Regions from separate parts of the Cupriavidus sp. 01L415 genome, predicted to be linked through region 4. Evidence: predicted binding sites of a transcription regulator. Region 4 holds the regulator's gene; each other region holds the start of a gene.

Region 1 (5,275 bases), on a different contig from region 4:
CAAGGACAGCGGCATCGCCAAGGGTCTGGTCGGCCGGACCCTGAAGCTGACGATGGGCAATGCGGACAAGGGCTCAGTCACGTGGCGCTGCCAGTCGTCCGCCGACAGGAAGTACTTGCCGAAAGCCTGTGAGCAACTTGGGGCGGCAGGCTAGCCCCGCGGGCGTGATGACCGAAGCGTAGTGGGGCGGACCGGAAAACTCTGGTCCGCTTCCGCGAAGGTTCCGAGGAGCCGGAAAACGTCGGAATTTCGGGCGATTTACCCCGAATTGCGCCAAATTTTGGCGGGTTGCGCGGCATCAAATTTGGAGTGGAACACGGCCCCGATGATGCCCCCTTGCTTGGCGACCACAGTGTCTTTGCTGGGCGCCGCAGCATCCATTTCCAATATCGATTCAAGGGGGTCATATGCAACGCAAACATCGCTGCCCGTCGTCCGACCGGGTTTCGCTCCACCGGATATCCCGCAGGGATGGCTTTACGTTGATCGAACTGATGATTGTGGTGGCGATCATCGGCATTCTGGCGGGTATCGCGATTCCGCAATATCAGGACTACGTGGCGCGCGCGCAGTTTTCGGAAGCGTTGAGCCTGGCGTCAGGGCAGAAGATTGCCGTCACCGAGGTGTATGCCAATTCGGGCATCTGCCCCCCTAGCAATGCAGGCGCTGGCTCCTGCATTCCGGCGAGCGGCGAAATTACCGGTAACTATGTCGCCAGCGTGGTGACGGGTGGGGTGTCCAACGATCGTGGCGGCTGCACCATTACGACCAACTTCAGATCGACAGGCATCGCGAAGGGCCTGATCAATCAGAATGTGGTGCTCACCATGGTCAATGCTGACAAGGGGTCTGTGGGCTGGAATTGCACGTCGTCGGCGTTGGCCAAGTATCTGCCTCAGTCTTGCGGGTACGCCAAAAAGAGCTAAGGCAACGGCAAGGTACAAACCAGCTACAAAAAAGCGCCCGATTGGGCGCTTTTTTGTTGGCCGCAAGAGAGGAGGCCCTCAATGCAACAAACTGACGAACTTCGCCACACCTAAGTGACAATTTCTGCCCTACGACCCCCGGCAATTGCGTAATTGCTGGCAAAAATTGTCATGTCCCGACGAGATTTACGGCCATCTTGTGCCTGGCACGCTCCCTGCTTTAGGGGTAATGCATCACATGCTACAAGATGTTTCTTTCTGTAACGAAAATCTCATCGAGGGGTCAATCCTTATGCAACGGGTACAACAAATCAAGAAAATGGGCCGTCAAGTCCAAAAGGGCTTCACGCTGATCGAACTGATGATCGTGGTCGCGATCATCGGTATCCTGGCAGCTATCGCCATTCCGCAGTATCAAGATTACGTGGCCAAGTCGCAGGTGGCACGTGCTGTGGGCGAAATCTCGGCATACAAGACGGCCTTTGAAGACCGCATCAACCAGGGCTCGACCAGCATCACCAACGCCGAACTGGGCTTTGTGGCATCGAACCTGTACGCCGATCCCGCTACGCCTACTGCCGTCGCTGCTGGTGGCGTGGTCAGCTATACCGCCACCTTGACGAGCAACGCCGGTGCGAACCCGCCCAAGAACGCCACCGCGGCAGTCGCAGGTGCGACCATTAACATCGCCCGTGACGCGGCCGGTACGTGGACTTGCACGGTCAACGGCGCAGCGAATGCCGCCTGGAAGGCCAGCTACAAGCCTGCCGGCTGCCTGTAATTTAGCCTGAGCGTTTTGTGAAGAGGCCCTGAACTTTCCGCAGGGCCTTTTTCTTTGCATGTGCTCCACGCTATGATGGCGCCTTTGTCCCACTTCCTGCGTGCATGCCGCCATCCAGGGTCTCGCTCCCGGCGACGGCGATTGTCGTAGCCTTCACTCTCCCGCTGCTGGTCTCGAAGCACACGCTTCCCCTCGCCACCTTCTATGGCGAATGGACTGCTGGTATGCTCGGCGCGGCGCTTGTCCTTCTCCTCGCTTTCCACCGATCCGCGCCACCATCCGATAGCTCACGCTTCCTCCCGTGGATCGCGCTCCTGCCGTTGTGGCTGATTGCCACGACGATCCTGCAGGCGGCCACCGGCATGGAAGACGTCTCCGGCAGCCGCTTTACCACCCAGATCGTCCTGGCCCTCGGCGCCGCCATGATGTTCGCCGCATGGCGGACCGGGCAGGGTCTCTCCACCGATGAGCGCGTCGATGTTGTCGACGCCCTGGCGATTGCCTTCGTCGTCGCCGGCCTGTTGGGCACGCTCGCGCAATGGATCCAGGTTTTCCACATGGAAGACCAAGCGTTCGGGTTGGTGTCAGCCTACTTCTACGACGACAACCGGCGGCTCTGGGGCAATTTGAATCAGCCCAACCATCAGGCAACGGTGCAAGGGCTGGCGCTGGCGGCCAGCGTCTGGCTGGCGTCGCGCGGCCGGCTGCGATTTCCGGCATGGCTGACCGCCGCGTTACTGCTGGAGTCGGGCATCGTGCTGTCGGGCTCGCGCACGGGACTGGTCCATGTTGGATTGGCAGCGATCTATACGTTGATCGCTGCCTTCATGGCTCGGAATGCGTCACGCGGCGCCAGGTCGATGCACAGCACGATGCAGCGCGCGCCCGCGCTGATCGTAGCGGCAGTGGTGATGGTGGTCGGTATCGTCTTCCTCCAGCCGGCGATCAAGGCTGCCGGGCAGGCCTTCGATTGGCATTTGTTCGATACCGTCGCGCAACTGAAGGCGGGTGATCAGGTCTCGGCGCGCGGCGCGCTCTGGGCCCATGCGCTGGCGATGTTCCGCACGCATCCCTTGCTCGGCGTCGGCTATGGAGAATTTGGCTGGGCCCAGTTCCAGCAGATGTCGCAACTGCGCGTGACGACGGAGATGTCGCTCCACTCACACAACGCCATCCTCGATCTGCTGGCCAAGACTGGCGTAGTGGGGGCAGGGGGTGTCGCGCTGGTGCTGGCAGGGTGGTTCTGGCGCGTCGCCCGTGCGCGACTCTGGCATGCCACCCATGCGGATCGCGCGCAAACAGTGCTCGTGCTGGTCTGGCTGGCGATGATCGGCGCCCACTCGATGCTTGAGTACCCGCTGCACTACCTGTATTTCTTCCTGCCGTTCTGTTTCCTGCTGGCATGGCTGGAACCGGCGGGCTTTGGCAAGGTGCGATGGCCGAAGACGTTGTCGGTGGCGGTGGGTACCGCGTTCGTCGTCCTTTCCGGATTCGTGCTGGTCACACTTTGGCAAGACTACCGCCGGGTGGAGGCGCGCGAATACGCGAGCGACGAACGTCGCGACAGCCTGCCGCTACCGGAACACTGGTTCCGCCAGCATGCCGCGTCGGACGTCACCGAGCGCGCCGTCATCACGCCCGACAATGCCGCCGGCCTGCTGCCGGAGCATATCGCCGCACTGCACCTGCTGCCGACGCCGAACCTGATCCGTCGCACCGCATGGCTGCTGGCGCTGACGGATGAGCCCGCCCGCGCGCGGCTGTGGATGGAGCGCCTGCGTTACTACTATCAGGGTGACGAAGTGGCGCAGTTCAACGCGCTGGACCGCGATTGCGATGAAGTCGAGCCGGACATTCGTCCGCACGAGTTCTGCGCATGGGTCCGCATGCGCGCGCGACGGGGGCACAGCTAAGTCCCCCTGCGCTAGCCCACGATCATCGCTACCTCAGCGCTACCCTCAGCGCACGTATCCCGGCGGCGGGGGCGGTGGGTAGTAAGGCTGATAGTTGGACGGCGGCGCCGAGGCGGAGGAGCGCGGCGGCGACGATGTCATCTGCCCATAGACGGGCACGCGGTTGCCGCTGGCATACATGCATTGGATGTACGCGGCGTCGTACTGCCGTTGCGTACCGTAGCCTGCGTTATACGAATTGCCCGCGCCGACGGCCGCACCGGTCAGCAGGCCGACGCCCGCACCGACTGCCGCGCCCGCACCGCCATCGAATGCCGCGCCTGCGGCCGCGCCGAGGGCCGTGCCGACGGCCGCGCTACCCACCGCGGACGCGTTGGAAGCCTGCTGGGCGCTCACGCCGCCCACCTGGCCGAACGCGAACTGGCGGCAGTTGTAGTCGTCGCCACGAAACTGGTCGAAGGTCTTGTTGGTGCCCGGCAGCACCATCACGCTGGGGCCGGACGGCATCACGGCGCAGGCGCCCAGGGTGGCGCAGGTCAGCAGGAGGGGTAGGGATCGGAACTTCATGGCGTCTGCTCCTGCATCACGACGACGGCGGCTGCGCCGGCACGCGTTGCCAGCCGCCCGGGCAGTTCTTGACATATGGGTAGTAGCCCTCTGGACGGTCGCAGTGATACCACCAGGCATTGGGCGAGGAACCGTCCGTCATGGCTGGATTGCCATCCGAACCTTGCTCGATGTACTGCGGCGGATCGGACGGCACGCTAACCACCGCCGGCGCCGGATAGTAGCCGGGATAGCCGGGGTAGTAGGGGCCGTAGCCATATGGGTAGCCCCACCCCGGACCCCAACCGGGGCCCCAGCCCCAGCCGGGACCGACATAGACGCCCACGCCCACACGGGCCCGCGAGTGATAGTAGCCGCCGTGGCCGCCTGCCAACGCGGATGTGCTGGCGACGGTCGCGGCCAGCGCGGTGAATGCCAGGGCGATCTGGCAGAGCTTGCGCCCGTTCATGATGTGTACCCCAAGTTACTGCCTACATGCCGGACGCGTCACGTGAAACGTCGCGCTGGCATCCTGTTACCGAACCCGTCTGGATTAACGGCTCGCGCGGCGAACCCGTGCACCGCGTGCGGCCTTGACTGGTATTCAATACCAATTTGCCGCAAGCGGCGCCGGCGCGGGGGACTTGGAAATGTGGCGTTACCTTTATTACGGGCGGGACAAGGCGGGGGCGCTTCTGTGTCGCGGGCGGTAACGCCGGGTGAGGATTCGCTTATCTGGCCCGCTTACCTGGCCTCGGGCCAGCTATTACTCCGCCACCCAATCCCCCGACTTCCCCCCATGCTTTTCCAGCAGCTTCACATTCCCCATCACCATCCCCCGATCTACCGCCTTGCACATGTCGTAGATGGTCAGCAGGGCGACCTGTACGCCGGTCAGCGCCTCCATTTCCACGCCGGTCTGGCCGTGGGTCTCGGTGCGGACCACGCAGGCGATGGTGGAGCTCGGTGCGTCCAGCGTGAAGTCGACGGCCACCTTGGTCAGGCCGATTGGGTGGCAGAGCGGGATCAGGTCGGATGTGCGCTTGGTGGCCATGATGGCGGCCACGCGGGCAATGCCGAGTACATCGCCTTTCTTGGCGTTGCCGTCA
Region 2 (5,275 bases), 930 kb from region 4:
ATTCGATCATGAATTCGTTCTTCATCCCGCAACTGGGCAGCCAGGTTTACGCCATGGCCGGGATGGAGACCAAGCTGCACCTCATCGCCAACGAAGCCGGCACGTATGACGGCATGTCCGCCAACTACAGTGGCGGCGGCTTCTCGGGCATGAAGTTCAAGGCGATGGCCATGTCGAACTTCGATTTCGACGCCTGGGTTGCCAAGGTGCGCGCCTCCGAACGCCAGCTCGCTGCCGCGGACTACAAGGTCCTGGCCAAGCCGAGCGAAGCGGAGCCGGTGACCTTCTTCGGCAAGGTCGAAGACGGCCTGTACACCGGCATCCTGCATCAGTACATGGGCCACGACGGCCGTGCACTCGCCCGCGAAGGTTTTGATGGCGGCCCGATCTGCACGTCGCGTAACACGCTCGGCGACGAGCGTGTCTCCATGGCCACGCCGGCCAAGCCGGCGCTGGGCGCGCAATCCTAGGAGCAATGATGTTTGGCAAATTGAGTTTGTCGGCGATTCCGTTTCATGAGCCGATCATCATGATCACACTGAGCTGCGTGGCCCTTGGCGGGCTGGCGCTGTTCGCTGCGATCACGTATTTCAAGAAGTGGAACTACCTGTGGAGCGAGTGGATTACGTCCGTCGACCACAAGAAGATCGGCGTGATGTATTCGCTGGTCGCCCTGATCATGCTGCTGCGCGGCTTTGCCGACGCCATCATGATGCGCACGCAGCTGGCTGTGGCCACCAATGGCAGCACCGGCTTCCTGCCGCCCGAGCACTATGACCAGGTGTTCACGGCCCACGGCGTGATCATGATCTTCTTCGTGGCCATGCCGCTGATGACGGGCCTGATGAACCTCGTGGTGCCGCTGCAGATCGGCGCGCGCGACGTGGCCTTCCCGTTCCTGAACACGCTGAGCTTCTGGCTGTTCGTGGCTGGCGCCCTGCTGGTCAACGTCTCGCTCGGCGTCGGCGAATTCGCCCGCACCGGCTGGCTGGCCTACCCGCCGCTGTCCGGCCTGGACTTCAGCCCGGGCGTAGGGGTGGACTACTACCTCTGGTCCTTGCAGATTTCAGGGTTGGGCACGCTGCTGACCGGCGTGAACTTCCTGGTGACCATCCTGCGTATGCGCGCCCCGGGCATGACCCTGATGCGCATGCCGGTGTTCACCTGGACCGTGCTGTGCACCAACGTGCTGATCGTGGCCGCCTTCCCGGTGCTGACCGTGTCGCTGGCGCTGCTGGGCCTGGACCGCTACCTCGACATGCACTTCTTCACGAACGATGGCGGCGGTAACGCCATGATGTACGTGAACCTGATCTGGATCTGGGGCCACCCCGAGGTGTACATCCTGATCCTGCCGGCGTTCGGTATCTTCTCGGAGATCATCGCCACGTTCTCGGGCAAGAAGCTGTTCGGCTACAAGTCGATGGTGTACGCGACCTCCGCCATCATGGTGCTGTCGTTCCTCGTGTGGCTGCACCACTTCTTCACGATGGGCTCCGGCGCCAACGTGAACGCGTTCTTCGGCATCACGACCATGATCATCTCCATCCCGACCGGGGTGAAGATCTTCAACTGGCTGTTCACCATGTACCGCGGCCGCGTGCAATTCACGTCGCCGGTGCTGTGGACGCTGGGCTTCATGATCACCTTCGTGATCGGCGGCATGACCGGCGTGCTGATGGCCGTGCCGGCTGCCGACTTCGTGCTGCACAACAGCCTGTTCCTGATCGCCCACTTCCACAACGTGATCATCGGTGGCGTGCTGTTCGGCTACCTGGCTGGCGTGACCTACTGGTGGCCAAAGGCGTTTGGCTTCAAGCTGGACGAGCGTCTGGGCAAGTGCGCCTTCTGGTGCTGGCTGGTTGGTTTCTACTTCGCGTTCATGCCGCTGTACGTGCTGGGCCTGATGGGCATGACCCGTCGCCTGAACCACACGGACAACCCGGCCTGGACCCCGTTCCTGCACCTCGCCGTGGTCGGTGTCGTGTTCATCGCCATGGGCATCGTGTTCCAGGTGCTGCAGATCGTCGTGTCGATCCGCAACCGCGAGAAGCTGGCCGACGTGACCGGCGACCCGTGGGGTGGCCGCACGCTGGAATGGGCCACGTCTTCGCCGCCCGCGTTCTACAACTTCGCGCACACCCCGGTGGTGCGTGACCTGGACGCGTTTGCCGACATGAAGGCCCGTGGCGAGAAGGTCCGCACGGATGGCTTCGAGCAGATCCACATGCCGAAGAACACCGCAGCCGGCTTCTACATTGGCGCCTTCAGCCTGGTGCTCGGCTTTGCCCTGGTCTGGCACATCTGGTGGCTTGCCGCCGTGGGCCTGGTTGGCATGGTGGTGTCGTTCATCTTCCGCGCCAACGACGACCATATCGACTACTACGTGCCGGCCGCCCAGGTCGAGCAGATCGAAACGCGCCAACTGCAGCGCATTGCTTCGCAGGCCTGATGACCATGTCGACTGAAGTCCTTGATCGTTTTGGGGCGCAAGCCCCCGCGCACGCGCACTCGCATGACGAGGCGCACGACCACGCGCATCACGACACCAGCGAGAACACCATTTTTGGTTTCTGGCTGTACCTGATGAGCGACTGCATCTTGTTCGCGTGCCTGTTCGCCGCCTACGCCGTCCTGCGCGGCGAAGTGGCGGGCGGCCCGTCGGGCAAGGAGCTGTTCGAGCTCAACTACGTGCTGGTCGAGACGTTCATCCTGCTGTTCTCGTCCATCACGTACGGTTTCGCGATGATCTCGCTGCAGAACCGGCAGAAGGGTCGCGTGCTGTTCTGGCTCGCCGTGACGTTCCTGCTGGGCGCCGCGTTCATGGGGATGGAACTGAACGAGTTCGCCCACCTGATCCACGAAGGCGCCGGCCCGAGCCGCAGCGCGTTCCTGTCGTCGTTCTTCACGCTGGTGGGCACTCACGGCCTGCACGTGGCGAGCGGCATGGTGTGGATGCTGGTCCTGATGTGGCAGCTGAACAAGAAGGGCATGACCCCGGTCATGGTCAAGCGCCTGAACTGCCTCAGCCTGTTCTGGCACTTCCTGGACGTGGTCTGGATCGGCGTGTTCACTGTGGTCTACCTGATGGGGGCAATGTAAATGGCACAGCAACACGCAACGGCCGCTCACGGCGAGTCGCACGGCCACAGCAGCGTCAAGTCCTATGTGATCGGCTTCATCCTGGCCGTGATCCTGACCGTGATCCCGTTCAAGATCGTGATGGACGGCACCATGGACCGCGGCACGATGCTCTGGATCATCCTCGGCATGGCCGTGGTGCAGATCGTCGTGCATCTGAAGTACTTCCTGCATATGGATGGATCGAAGGGGCAGCGCTCGAACGTCATGGCGTTCCTGTTCACCCTGCTGATCCTGTTCATCGTGCTGGCCGGTTCGCTCTGGATCATGCACAACATGAACGCCAACATGATGCCGGTGATGACGAAGTAAGCGTCTCCTGACATCGGAAGAACGGGACCCTCGGGTCCCGTTTTTTATTGCCCGCGGTGCGTGATGCACTGCGGCGCGGCACCGGGCGCCGGCCTGGCGCCCTCCGGACGGCCGTCCCGGCGCGCCGCCTCCGCCGGCCTGCACTCATTTGCGCCGATGCACGATGCCGGTGCGTGGCCGCCCGGCAAGTGCCGGCACCACCATGGTGCGCGCGCGTCCCTCCCATTCCCGTTTGTCACTTGCCAGCCGCCCTGCGCCTTGCGCGCGAGTGCCGGCAGCCAATGCATGCCCATGGCACGCTAGTTGCAGAAGCATCACCCGGGGTGCGTAGTCCCTAATCACACACGACAAACTGGGAGCTGCAATGAAACGACGTGACATGCTGAAGCTGTCGGCGGTAGCCGCCGCGGCGATGATCGGTACCAGCCCGCTGGCGATGGCGCAGTCCAAGGAACCGATCAAGATCGGCATCCTGCATTCGCTGTCCGGCACGATGGCCATCTCTGAGACCTCGCTCAAGGACGTGGCGCTGATGACGATCGACGAAATCAACAAGAGCGGTGGCGTCCTGGGCCGCAAGCTCGTGCCCGTCGTCGTGGACCCCGCTTCCAACTGGCCGCTGTTCGCCGAGAAGGCCCGCCAGCTGGTCACGCAGGACAAGGTGGCCGTCACGTTCGGTTGCTGGACGTCCGTGTCGCGCAAGTCGGTGCTGCCGGTCTACGAGGAACTGAACTCGCTGCTGTTCTACCCGGTGCAGTATGAAGGCGAGGAAATGTCCAAGAACGTCTTCTACACCGGTGCGGCGCCGAACCAGCAGGCCATCCCGGCCGTGGAATACCTGATGAGCAAGGAAGGCGGCGGCGCCAAGCGCTTCTACCTCCTGGGCACGGACTACGTCTATCCGCGTACCACCAACAAGATCCTGCGCGCGTTCCTGAAGAGCAAGGGCGTGGCCGACAAGGACATCGAAGAGGTCTACACCCCGTTTGGCCACAGCGACTACCAGACCATCGTCGCGAACATCAAGAAGTTCTCGCAGGGTGGCAAGACGGCCGTGATCTCGACGATCAACGGCGACTCCAACGTGCCGTTCTACAAGGAACTGGGCAACGCCGGCCTGAAGGCCAAGGACGTGCCGGTGGTGGCGTTCTCCGTGGGTGAGGAAGAACTGCGCGGCATCGACACCAAGCCGCTGGTGGGCCACCTGGCCGCCTGGAACTACTTCATGTCGGTGAAGAGCCCGGAAAACGACGCGTTCAAGAAGCAATGGGCGGCATGGGTCAAGGCCAACAACCTGCCCGGCGGCGACAAGCGCGTGACCAACGATCCGATGGAAGCCACCTACGTCGGCATCCACATGTGGGCGCAAGCCGTGAAGAAGGCCGGCACGACGGATACCGACAAGGTTCGCGCCGCGATGTACGGCCAGACCTTCAAGTCGCCGGACGGCTTCACCCTGACGATGGGCGAGAACCATCACCTCTACAAGCCGGTGATGATCGGCGAAGTGAAGGCTGACGGCCAGTTCTCGGTGGTGTGGAAGACGCCGAAGCCCGTGCGTGCCCAGCCGTGGAGCCCGTTCATCGCGGGCAACGAGGGCAAGCCTGACAAGGTGATGTAAGACGGCGCGCCCACTGGGCGCCGGGGGCTGGCAAAGCCGGCCCTTGCTTCATTCACCGGCCTCTCTCCCGCGTGCGGGGGAGGGGCGCGGACGATCGGCAGCCAACTTGCCGAAGCCAACAAGACGCGACCCATCGCGCCATCGACTCCTGCCAGCCCTATGTACCGATCCTTACCCTTGTCCGCCGTGCCATGGCTGCGT
Region 3 (5,275 bases), 820 kb from region 4:
ATGTTGGTTTTCGCGGCTCGCCAGAGGACGGCGACGCAGGGCAAGCTTGCATTCTAGCGCCCCGGGCGGGGCCCGCACGCACCGTTTGAATGCCACGACCGGCGCCGGGGGCGCACGATCGCTCAGGCCAGCGGGGTGATGGCGATGTCGACTTCCATGGTTTCGCCTGCGCCGCCCTCCACAATGCCCCGGATTGGTGCCGCCGACGCGTAGTCGCGCCCCACGGCAAGGCGTACATGGCGGCCATCGGTCAGGCAACGGTGCGTCACGTCGATGCTGCACCAGAGCGCGCGCCCGGCGTCCAGGCAGACGTCGGCCCAGGCGTGGCTGGCCAACTCGGTAGCAGCCGGATCGTAGAAGTAACCACTGACATAGCGGGCGGGAATACCGAATGCGCGGCAGGCAGCCACCATCACCTGCGCCTGGTCCTGGCAGACCCCGCTGCCCAGGCGGAAGGCGTCCGCGGCCGTGGTCGCCACGTCGGTGGTGTTGGCCTTGTAGCCGACGCGGCCGGCGATGCCGTCGGCCAGCGCCAGCAGTGCCGGCACCGCGTGCCCTGCGGAGAGAAAGGGTGCCGCAAACGCCTGCATGTCGGCCGGCGCATGGGTCAACGCCGTGCTGCCCGCGAAGTACAGCGGCGACACGCGCGACTCGCCGGCATCGGGCAAATCGTGAAAGGCGTGATGGCCGCCAGCGTCACCGGATTGCGTCGACATCACTTCCACCTCGCCGGTGGCGGTAATCGCGATGGTGCGGGCCGGGCCAGCCAGCGTGAAGTTGTGAATGATGTTGCCGAAGCCGTCCCGGGCTTCGGACAGGCTGCCAGGCGCGGACAAGCTCCACGCCTGCACGGATTGCAGCGGCCCCGAGCGGGGCGCCAGGCGCAGCTCGTGCACGCTGCGGCGGACCGGTTCGGCGTAGCGGTAGACGGTCTTGTGATGAATCTGGTATTTCACGATAAGGGGCACGCCGCGGCGACCGTCGCCCGGCCCGTCACGCGCCACGGACTCGGGCAACGTGACGCGCCGCGCACCCGGCTAGGCAGCCAGCAGCGGGACGAGGAAGTCCCGGCTGATACCGTTGCCGAGATCGCCGATGCGTTCCAGGAAGCTGGTCAGGAAGGCGTGCAGGCCGACGGCGAAGATGTCGTCGATGCGCGCGTATTTCAGGTCGGCGTGGAGTTTACCAGCCTGGCGCTCGGTCTCCGACGACTGCTGGTTGGCGACCAGCGCCAGGATCGCCACCACCTCGTCAAGGCTGGAGACCAGGGATCGCGGCATGTCCGGCCGCAGGATCAGCAGCTCCGCCACGCGCTGGGGCGTGATCACGGCGCGGTAGATCTTGCGATAGACCTCGAATCCCGACACGGAACGCAGGACGGCCGCCCAGTGGTAGAAGTCGTTCTGCTCGCGGTTGGGGTCGCTGTCATCGCTGCCCGACGCCTGGAACTTCACGTCGAGGATCCGCGCGGTATTGTCCGCACGCTCCAGGAACGTGCCCAGGCGCATGAAGTGGAACGAGTCGTCCTTGAGCATGGTGCCGAACTGCACGCCACGCGCCAGGTGCGAGCGGAACTTGACCCACTCGAAGAAACGCGACGGGTCCTCGTGCAGTTCGCCATCGGCGATGATGCGCTGCACATCCAGCCAGGTGGTGTTCAGCGTCTCCCAGACCTCGGTCGTCAGCGAGCCCCGCACCGCGCGGGCGTTTTCGCGCGCCGCGCGCAGGCAGCTCATGATCGACGACGGGTTGGTCATGTCCCGCACCATGAAGTCGATCACATCGTCACGGTGCAGCAGCCCGTACTTGTTGTCGAAGGCCTGCGTCAGTTCGGAAATATCGAGCATCGCCCACCAGCCCTGCTCCGCCACCTCGGCGGACTGCGGCAGCAGCGAGGTCTGGTAGTTGACGTCGAGCATGCGCGCGGTGTTTTCCGCGCGCTCGGTGTAGCGTGCCATCCAGAACAGGTGGTCGGCGGTACGGCTCAGCATGATGGTTTCTCCCGGCGATCAGCGTTCACAGTCGACTCAGCGTTCCAGCACCCAGGTGTCCTTGGTGCCGCCCCCTTGCGAGGAGTTCACGACCAGGGACCCTTCACGCAGCGCCACGCGGGTCAGGCCGCCCGGCACCATGCGCACCTCCTTGCCCGACAGCACGAAAGGCCGCAGGTCGATGTGGCGCGGCGCGATGCCGGATTCCACATAGGTCGGGCACGTGGACAACGCCAGCGTGGGCTGCGCGATGTACTGCTCGGGGCGCGACTTCACCACCTCGCGGAACTGGTCGATCTCGGCGCGCGTGGCCGCCGGCCCCACGAGCATGCCGTAGCCGCCGGCGCCGTGGGTTTCCTTGACCACCAGGTCTTCCATGTGGTCCAGCACGTACTGCAGGTCGTCGGGGCGCCGGCACATGTAGGTCGGCACGTTCGAGAGAATGGCCTCCTCGCCCAGGTAGAAGCGAATCATGTCCGGCACGTATGGATAGATCGACTTGTCATCCGCCACGCCCGTGCCGATGGCATTGCTGATCGTCACGTTGCCCGCCCGGTAGACGGACAGCAGCCCGGCCGCGCCCAGCGAGGAATCGGGCCGGAACGCCAGCGGGTCCAGGAAGTCGTCATCCACGCGCCGGTAGATCACGTCGATGCGTTGCGGACCTTGCGTGGTGCGCATGTAGAGGTGGTCGTCCTCGACGAAGAGGTCGCTGCCCTCCACCAGCTCCACGCCCATCTGCTGCGCCAGGAAGGCGTGCTCGAAGTACGCGGAGTTGTACATGCCCGGCGTCAGCACCACCACGGTAGGGTCGGAGATATTCTGCGGCGACACGCTGCGCAGCATGTCCAGCAGCAGGTCGGGATAGTGCGCGACCGGCGCCACACGATTGCGGGCGAACAGATCCGGGAACAGCCGCATCATCATCTTGCGGTTTTCCAGCATGTACGACACCCCGGACGGCACACGCAGGTTGTCCTCCAGCACGTAGAACTCGCCCTCGCCCGCGCGCACCACGTCGATGCCCGCCACGTGGGCGTAGATGTCGCGCGGCACGTCGACGCCGAGCATCTCCGGCCGGTACTGGGCATTGTTGTAGATCTGGTCTGGCGGGATCACGCCGGCGCGGATGATGTCCTGGCCGTGGTAAATGTCATGGATGAAGCGGTTCAGCGCCGCCACGCGCTGCCGCAAGCCGCGTTCGAGCGTCGCCCATTCGCTGGCCGGAAAGATGCGCGGAATCACGTCGAACGGAATGGTCCGCTCCGTGCCGCTGTTGGACTCGTCCTTGTCGCCATAGACGGCGAAGGTGATGCCCACGCGCCGGAAGATCAGGTCCGCCTCCGCGCGCTTGTTGTCCATCGTCGCGACGGACTGTCGGCCCAGCCATTCCGAAAAACTCCGGTAGTGGGCCCGGACCGCCCCTGATGGCAGTGCGTGCCCGGCCTCGATGGCCGCCACCACTCCGTCGTCTCGCCCTTCCAGCATCTCGTCGAAAAACCGCGCCGCCATGATGGCCGCTCCTTCGTGAAATGGGCGCCTGCCGCCTGCCGCCTCCCGGTTTCCCTTCACCGGCGGGCCGGCTGCCCGTTTATCGATGCCTGTCGAGTTGGCTCTTTCAGCATATCCGTACCGGCAAAACCCGCAAGGGATGCGCGTGCGCCGGCACGTGAAACGGTTCTAGCAAGATGTTTGCCAGGCGATGCCTCGCCGCCTGGCCGGGGTGCTGCAATCCGGGGGGCGGCGATCAGCGCGACGGCTTGTCAGCGCAGTCCGTGGATGCCGGCGGGCATTCGTCCAGGATGTCTTGCACCAGCGCCTCGGGGGTACGGCGGATGTCCAGCACCAACGCGTCCTGCGGTTCCTCCAGCGTTTCGAACTGGCTCTGCAGCAGCGCCGGGTTGAAGAAATGGTCGGTGCGCGCCGACAGCCGGCCGCCGATCGTCGCCGCGTCGCCCTTCATGAAGACGAAGGTCACACCGCCGTCGGGCGGCGTCAGGCGGTCCCGGTAGGCCTGGCGCAGCGCCGAACAGGTGAACACATGGGTCCGTCCCTCGGCACGGGCGGCGTCGATGGCCGCGCGCATGGCACTCAGCCACGGCCAGCGATCCTCGTCAGTCAGGGGAATGCCGGCTTGCATCTTCGCCTTGTTGGCGTCGCTGTGGAAGGCATCGGCATCGTGGAAGCCACAATGCAGGCGGCCGGCCAGCATCTCGCCCACCGTGCTCTTGCCGCTGCCGGAAACGCCCATCAGGATATAGATCATGTCTGCTCCGTCGATCATGGTCGGATGGTGGTGCCATCCTTGTCGGTAGCCTTCGAGCGCACGGAAAGTGGCGCGAAGGTGCCCTTGGGGCAACATCCGCGCCCCAAGGGAATACGAGAAATCGGAAAACGGGACTGAGCGCCCGGCTATTGTGCGACTTGTCCTGCTGTTTGGACAGCGGGCACTGCAGCATCGGCCTCGGACAGGTCCATGGCGCTGCCGCCCTCCTCCGCAATGCGGGCATGTCGCCGGAACAGGCCGAACAGCCCACGGCCCATGCTGAAGCGCGAGAAGTCATCGACCGGCGCCGCGACCGGTGTGCGCGCGGCAAACTCGGCCTGTGCCGCCGCATCGCCAAGCCATTCCAGCGTGCCGGCGACGGCATCCACACGGATCACGTCGCCATCGCGCACCCGCGCGAGCGGGCCGCCGGCCAGCGCTTCGGGGCCGACGTGAATCACGGCCGGCACCTTGCCGGACGCGCCCGACATACGGCCGTCGGTCACCAGCGCCACCTTGTGGCCCGCGTCCTGGAGCGCGCCCAGCGCGGGCGTCAGGCGGTGCAGCTCCGGCATGCCATTGGCATTCGGCCCCTGGAAACGCACTACCGCAATGACGTCGCGATCCAGCTCGCCACCCTCAAAGGCCGCCTGCAGCGCTTCCTGGGAATCGAAGACGCGTGCCGGGGCTTCCACTACGCGGTGTTCGTCCGCCACGGCCGAAACCTTGATCATGCCGCGCCCGAGATTGCCGGCCATCAGCCGCAGGCCGCCTTCCGCCGAGAACGGTGCGGATGCCGGGGCCAGCACGGCGGTATCGCCACTCGTGGTCGGGCCGGCGCGCCAGCGCAGGGCGCCGTCGGTCATCACCGGCTCCTCCGTATAGCGCGCCAGGCCCGGACCGGCGACCGTCTGCACATCCTCGTGCAGCAGGCCGGCCTCAAGCAATTGGCCAATGACGTAGGCCACGCCACCAGCGGCGTGGAAGTGGTTCACGTCAGCCGAGCCATTCGGGTAGA
Region 4 (5,275 bases):
TAACTGGTGAACAGCTTCCGGGGTCGGCAACGTAGCCAGCCCTTCGCGCATGTCGCGGTCCGACAGCAGTTGCGCAATCTCCGAGAGGATTTCCAGATGTTGCTGCGTGGCCTGTTCCGGCACGAGCAGGAAGATCAGAAGCGAGACGGGCTTGCCATCGGGGGATTCGAACGGAATCGGCTCGGCCAGGCGCATGAAGCCGGCCAGCGGCTGCTTGAGGCCCTTGATGCGGCCGTGCGGAATGGCGACCCCGGCTCCAAGGCCGGTCGAGCCGAGCGATTCCCGGGCAAACAGGTTATCCGTCACGGTGGCACGCGCCACGCCATGGTTGTTCTCGAATAAGAGCCCGGCTTGCTCGAACACCCGCTTCTTGCTGGTGACGGTGACGTCGAGGTGGATGTTGCCGGGTGGCAGCAATTTGGCCAAACGATTCATGGGCGATGCACGAGAAGTCAGGTTAGCGGGCCGGGGCGCATTGGCCGTCCCGCCGCGTGGGGGCAATTCAGGATATCGAGTGCTTTGTCAGGACGCTCGCATTGGAGCGTCCGGCCATTATAGAGCAGGGTCACACCGCACTTGTGCGATGCAACGCCGGTTCTGCGGGTGGTGCCGCAAGAATTCCGGCCGGCTTGCCCACCCGTTGCCGCCGCCCGCCACGCATGGTCTCTTGCCGTGCGATATGTCGGTCCGGTGCGCCGGGGCCGTTCTGCCTTGTTTGTATGGCGCAGCATACACTGAGCGGGACGCGTTGCGAACACCCTGGACCCTTTGGCCGTGGCGCCAAGGTAACGAATGAAACAAGTGGAATCCGGAGTGCCGGTGGCGACACAAATCCGCGCGTCCATCAAAAAAGCCGCGCTGATTGCGCGGCTTGATCTCTTCTTTTCAGTCCTCTTCAAGGCAACCCGAATGGGATGCCGGCAAGGCTATTGCTGCTGTAGTTGCGCTTCAGCCATCTGGTACTTGACTGCTTCGCGATCGTGGCCTTGTACGCGGTCCTTGTAGCGGATCACTTGCCGGTCGAGCTTGTCGACCAGAGCGTCGATCGCCGCATACAGGTCTTCATGATGTGCTTCAACGAAGATGTCCTTGCCCTTGAGATGCAGATTGATTTCCGCGTACTGACGCCGGTCCTTTTCCTTATGGTTATCCACCGATAGCAGCACACTAACGCCAATGACTTGATCGAAATGCCTGACGATACGCTCCAGTTTCGTTTCCACATACTCACGCAGCGGCGGCGTGATGTCGAGGTGGTGTCCACTGATCTTGAAGTTCATAGCGCTTCTCCTTCTGAAAGAGCCGCACCAGGCAGGCGGTTGCGGCTCGGCTACAAAGTCTTGCGGAGATTGACTGCTGGGATCTTGAGCGCTTCGCGGTATTTGGCCACCGTGCGGCGTGCAACCACAAAGCCTTGCTCGCCAAGCAGTTCGGCGATCCGGCTGTCGGAAAGAGGATTCCTGGGGTCTTCGGCTCCTATCAGTTGCTTGATCAGCGCGCGGATTGCCGTGGATGAGGCCGCGCCGCCCGTCTCCGTGGAGACGTGGCTGCCAAAGAAGTACTTCAGTTCGAAAGTACCCATTGGCGTGGCCATGTATTTATTCGTCGTGACCCGGGAAATGGTTGACTCATGTAAACCCAGTGTATCGGCAATCTCCCTCAAAACCAAGGGGCGCATCGCGATTTCGCCGTGCGTGAAAAAGTTCTTTTGACGCTCCACAATCGCCTGCGCCACGCGCAGGATCGTGTCGAATCGCTGCTGGATGTTCTTGATGAGCCACCGCGCCTCCTGCAGTTTTTGTTGCAGCCCAGCAGTGCCCGATTCCCCTTTTGCACCGCGCAAAATCTGCGCATACATGTCGTTGATGCGCAGGCGTGGCATGACGTCGGGATTGAGCTGCGCGATCCATCCACCACCAGTCTTGCGCACGAACACATCGGGCACGACAAAGTCCGCTTCCGGGCGGCTGTATGCATGACCGGGGTAGGGCGCGAGCGAGCGAATCAGATCGTGCGCTGCCTTCAATGCTATTTCGTCCACCTGCAGCGCTTTCTTGAGTCGCGTGTAGTCACGGACGGCCAGCAGTTCCAGATGATGGTTGACGATGGACAGCGCCAGTTCACGCTGCGGATGCTGCAGTCGGCGCAATTGCAGGGCCAGGCATTCCGCGGCATTGCGCGCGCCCACGCCGGGCGGGTCGAAGCTCTGCAGCAGCGTCAGTATCGCGTGGACTTCGTCGATCTCGAACTCCAGTTCCTCGGGGAGTTCGGTGCAGATTTCCTCGAGCGACGCGCTCAGGTAGCCGTCGTCGTCCAGCGATTCGATCAGGAAGATGGCCAGGCCCTTGTCGCGCGTCGAAATCTTGAGCGGCGCAAGCTGTTCCATCAGGTATTCGCGCAGCGTCGGTTCGGCATCGCGCAACTGCATCGGCGTCTTTTCGTCCTCGTCGCCCTGGGGGCGGCGGGCAAAGTCATCGAGGCTCCAGTCGTTGCCGTAGTCCTCGCCGGAGTTGTCGCTATAGTTGTCTTCGTCGCCACCGGACGCGCCTTCCGCGCGGTCCTCGCCGTTGCCACCCTGCTGCTCGGCAGGGGCCGGCGCGGGCGCGCTCTGGAGGTTGACAGAGCCGTCCGCGGCCACGCGCAGCGGGCTCTCGATCCAGTCGTTTTCGCGTTCCAGCAGAGGGTTCTCGGTCAGCGCCTGCTCCACTTCCTGCTGCAGTTCCAGCGTCGAGAGTTGCAACAGCCGGATGGACTGCTGCAGCTGCGGAGTCAGGGCAAGGTGCTGGGAGAGGCGAAGCTGAAGCGACGGTTTCATAGCGACCTATTCTATGCGCATCTTTCCGTTGTTGGAACGGAAATTGCTATCGCCTATCGCTTTTGCTTCGTGATCGCCAACCACTGTCGGCGAGCGGTCCGCGCGGGGTGCGCGGCCGGGGCATCACATGCGGAAATTCTCGCCCAGGTACACGCGCCGCACGGACTCGTTGGCGATGATTTCCTCGGGCATGCCGGCGGCCAGCACGGTGCCTTCGCTGATGATGTACGCGTGGTCGCAGATCCCCAGCGTCTCCCGCACGTTGTGGTCCGTGATCAGCACGCCGATGTTGCGCGCCTTGAGGAAGCTGACGATGCGCTGGATTTCGCCCACGGCAATCGGGTCCACGCCGGCGAACGGCTCGTCCAGCAGGATGAAGCGCGGCGACGAGGCCAGCGCGCGCGCGATTTCCACCCGGCGACGCTCGCCGCCGGACAGCGACAGCGCCGGGTTGTTGCGCAGGTGGGCAATCTGCAAGTCGTCCAGCAGCGCATCCAGGCGGCGGTCCAGCTCCGCCTTGGATAGCGGCTTGCCGTTTTCCACCTGCAGCTCCAGCACGGCGCGGATGTTTTCCTCGACGTTGAGCTTGCGGAAGACCGACGCCTCCTGCGGCAGGTATGACAGGCCCATGCGCGCGCGCTCATGGATCGCCAGGCCGCTGATGTGCTGGTCGTCCAGCACGATGTCGCCTTCGTCCAGCGCCACCAGGCCCACGATCATGTAGAACGATGTGGTCTTGCCCGCGCCGTTGGGGCCCAGCAGGCCGACCACCTCGCCGCTCTTCACGTCCAGCGAGACGTCCTTGACCACGGTGCGCGAGCCGTAGCGCTTCTTCAGGTGGCGCACGACGAGGGTGCTGCTGTCGGTGCGGACGGCGGAAGCGTCGGGGGTGGCGAGCGTGGCGGTATCGTTCATCTCAGGCAATCATGCAGTGCGTGACGCTGCGGGCAGCGTGTCGTTCAGGGCTTGGCGGGCGCGGGCGCCGGCTTCAGTTCGAGGGGCGGGGCGGCAGGGCCGCTGGCCTGGTCCGCACGCGGCGACAGCACGGCGCGCACGCGGCCGGACGGATTGCCGGTGGACGTATTGTTGTCGCCGCCGGTGGCCGTATACAGCTCGTTGCGGCTGTCGTAGGTGATGACGGCCCCGCGGATCTCGTCGATGATCTTCGCGCCGGTGCCGGCCACGCGCGCCGCGCGGGCATGGCCGATCAGCTTGTTGATCTCGGCCTTGCCGTCGTATTCGATGCGGTCGCCCCAGCCGTCGATGTACTCGTCCACGCCATCGCGCTTCTGGCGGATATAGGCCTGCCGGCCCGGCTTGGCGGTGGCCACGGCGTACTGGTAGCCCTCGGGGTCGGTGCGGATCTCGGCCGCATCGGACTTCAGCACCATCGTGCCCTTGGTCAGCACCACGTTGCCAGTCAGCGTGTAGATCTGCTTGACGTCGTCGTAGCTGGCATTGTTGGCCTCCAGCACCAGCGGCTTGTCCTTGTCCGCGCGTTCGGCAAGGACCGGCTGGGCCAGGGTCATGCCGAGCGCGGCGGTTGCCGCCAGCAGGGCGGGCGCGATGCGGCGACAGGACAATGTCGTCAGGGATGAAGTCATGTTTGGCTAGCGGTGAGAAAGGGACGGCGATCAGGTCGGCACCTGACGGCGCTCTGGCATCGTCGCGGCGATGATTAGGGTGTCTTGGCCTGCCCTGACGGCGGATTCATGATGATCGTGCCGCGGACGTTGCCCAGCAATTGTACTTCGCGGGTGACGTTGTTGAAGATCAGGCCGTTGGCGGTCATCACCGACGGGCCGCGATGCAGTTCCACCGCCTTGTCGGTCTTGACGATATCGTCATTGACCAGCAACTGGAAATATTGAGAAGCGGCAGTCATGCGCGGGTCCTTGGACGGGTCCGGGCCGGCCTGCCGCACGACGAATGCATTGCCGTACAGGTCGATGATGGAGCCCTCGGCATTCATCACCCCGCGGTCGGAGTTGGCGGTGACGGGCGGGCGATCGGGCTGGTAGGCGCGCATGGCCGGACGGGTCACGTCGTAGGTCTGGTCGTCCTCGAAATGGATCATCTTGATGCCCGTGAAGCGCAGCTTCGTGGTGCCGTCTTCAGCCAGCTCCGTGGCGGAGAAGCGCTCCATCCAGTAGTCCGGCTCGTGCCGCTTGACGTTCTCGCGGGAGGTGTCTTCGCGCGGCGAATTCACCTGGACCAGCCAGAAGGTGCTGCCGGCGACGATTGCCATCAGCAGCAGCGGCAACAGCCGCATGATGAACCCGGTGAGCCTGGCGAAGAGGTCCCGCATCGTTCAGATGACCTTGGCGCGCGTCAGGTCGTGGATATGCAGGGCGCCCACCAGGCGGCCGTCGCCGTCCACCACCAGCAACTGGTTGATGCGGTTGGCTTCCATGACCTGCACGGCCTCCACGGCCAGCTGGTCCTGGTTGACCGTGTGCG

What was found. Region 4 encodes sigma-54, which starts transcription at its own class of promoters, with help from an activator protein. Its sites were predicted from a motif close to TGGCANGNAANCTGCTTT; they were not measured.
Region 1: AC1DOX_RS15535 (pilin) is a predicted target of sigma-54. The motif match lies at 1,131-1,148, and genes of this name have one in related genera.
Region 2: urtA (urea ABC transporter substrate-binding protein) is a predicted target of sigma-54. The motif match lies at 3,746-3,763, and genes of this name have one in related genera.
Region 3: AC1DOX_RS04105 (circularly permuted type 2 ATP-grasp protein) is a predicted target of sigma-54. The motif match lies at 3,672-3,689, and genes of this name have one in related genera.

Annotation. Positions count from the first base shown of each region.
Region 1 covers NZ_JBFTSP010000008.1:136,174-141,448, forward strand. The annotation lists gene AC1DOX_RS15525 (pilin) at 1-154, shown strand, start outside; gene AC1DOX_RS15530 (pilin) at 495-926, shown strand; gene AC1DOX_RS15535 (pilin) at 1,219-1,707, shown strand; gene AC1DOX_RS15540 (PglL family O-oligosaccharyltransferase) at 1,812-3,620, shown strand; gene AC1DOX_RS15545 (hypothetical protein) at 3,666-4,187, opposite strand; gene AC1DOX_RS15550 (hypothetical protein) at 4,204-4,635, opposite strand; gene moaC (cyclic pyranopterin monophosphate synthase MoaC) at 4,933-5,275, opposite strand, start outside.
Region 2 covers NZ_JBFTSP010000001.1:1,001,026-1,006,300, reverse strand. The annotation lists gene cyoA (ubiquinol oxidase subunit II) at 1-470, shown strand, start outside; gene cyoB (cytochrome o ubiquinol oxidase subunit I) at 479-2,452, shown strand; gene cyoC (cytochrome o ubiquinol oxidase subunit III) at 2,458-3,102, shown strand; gene cyoD (cytochrome o ubiquinol oxidase subunit IV) at 3,103-3,453, shown strand; gene urtA (urea ABC transporter substrate-binding protein) at 3,818-5,074, shown strand; gene urtB (urea ABC transporter permease subunit UrtB) at 5,234-5,275, shown strand, end outside.
Region 3 covers NZ_JBFTSP010000001.1:887,509-892,783, forward strand. The annotation lists gene AC1DOX_RS04095 (transglutaminase family protein) at 123-956, opposite strand; gene AC1DOX_RS04100 (alpha-E domain-containing protein) at 1,038-1,991, opposite strand; gene AC1DOX_RS04105 (circularly permuted type 2 ATP-grasp protein) at 2,028-3,503, opposite strand; gene AC1DOX_RS04110 (gluconokinase) at 3,739-4,257, opposite strand; gene edd (phosphogluconate dehydratase) at 4,404-5,275, opposite strand, start outside.
Region 4 covers NZ_JBFTSP010000001.1:66,034-71,308, reverse strand. The annotation lists gene AC1DOX_RS00285 (PTS sugar transporter subunit IIA) at 1-435, opposite strand, end outside; gene hpf (ribosome hibernation-promoting factor, HPF/YfiA family) at 927-1,280, opposite strand; gene AC1DOX_RS00275 (RNA polymerase factor sigma-54) at 1,331-2,815, opposite strand; gene lptB (LPS export ABC transporter ATP-binding protein) at 2,939-3,730, opposite strand; gene lptA (lipopolysaccharide transport periplasmic protein LptA) at 3,775-4,419, opposite strand; gene lptC (LPS export ABC transporter periplasmic protein LptC) at 4,494-5,123, opposite strand; gene AC1DOX_RS00255 (KpsF/GutQ family sugar-phosphate isomerase) at 5,127-5,275, opposite strand, start outside.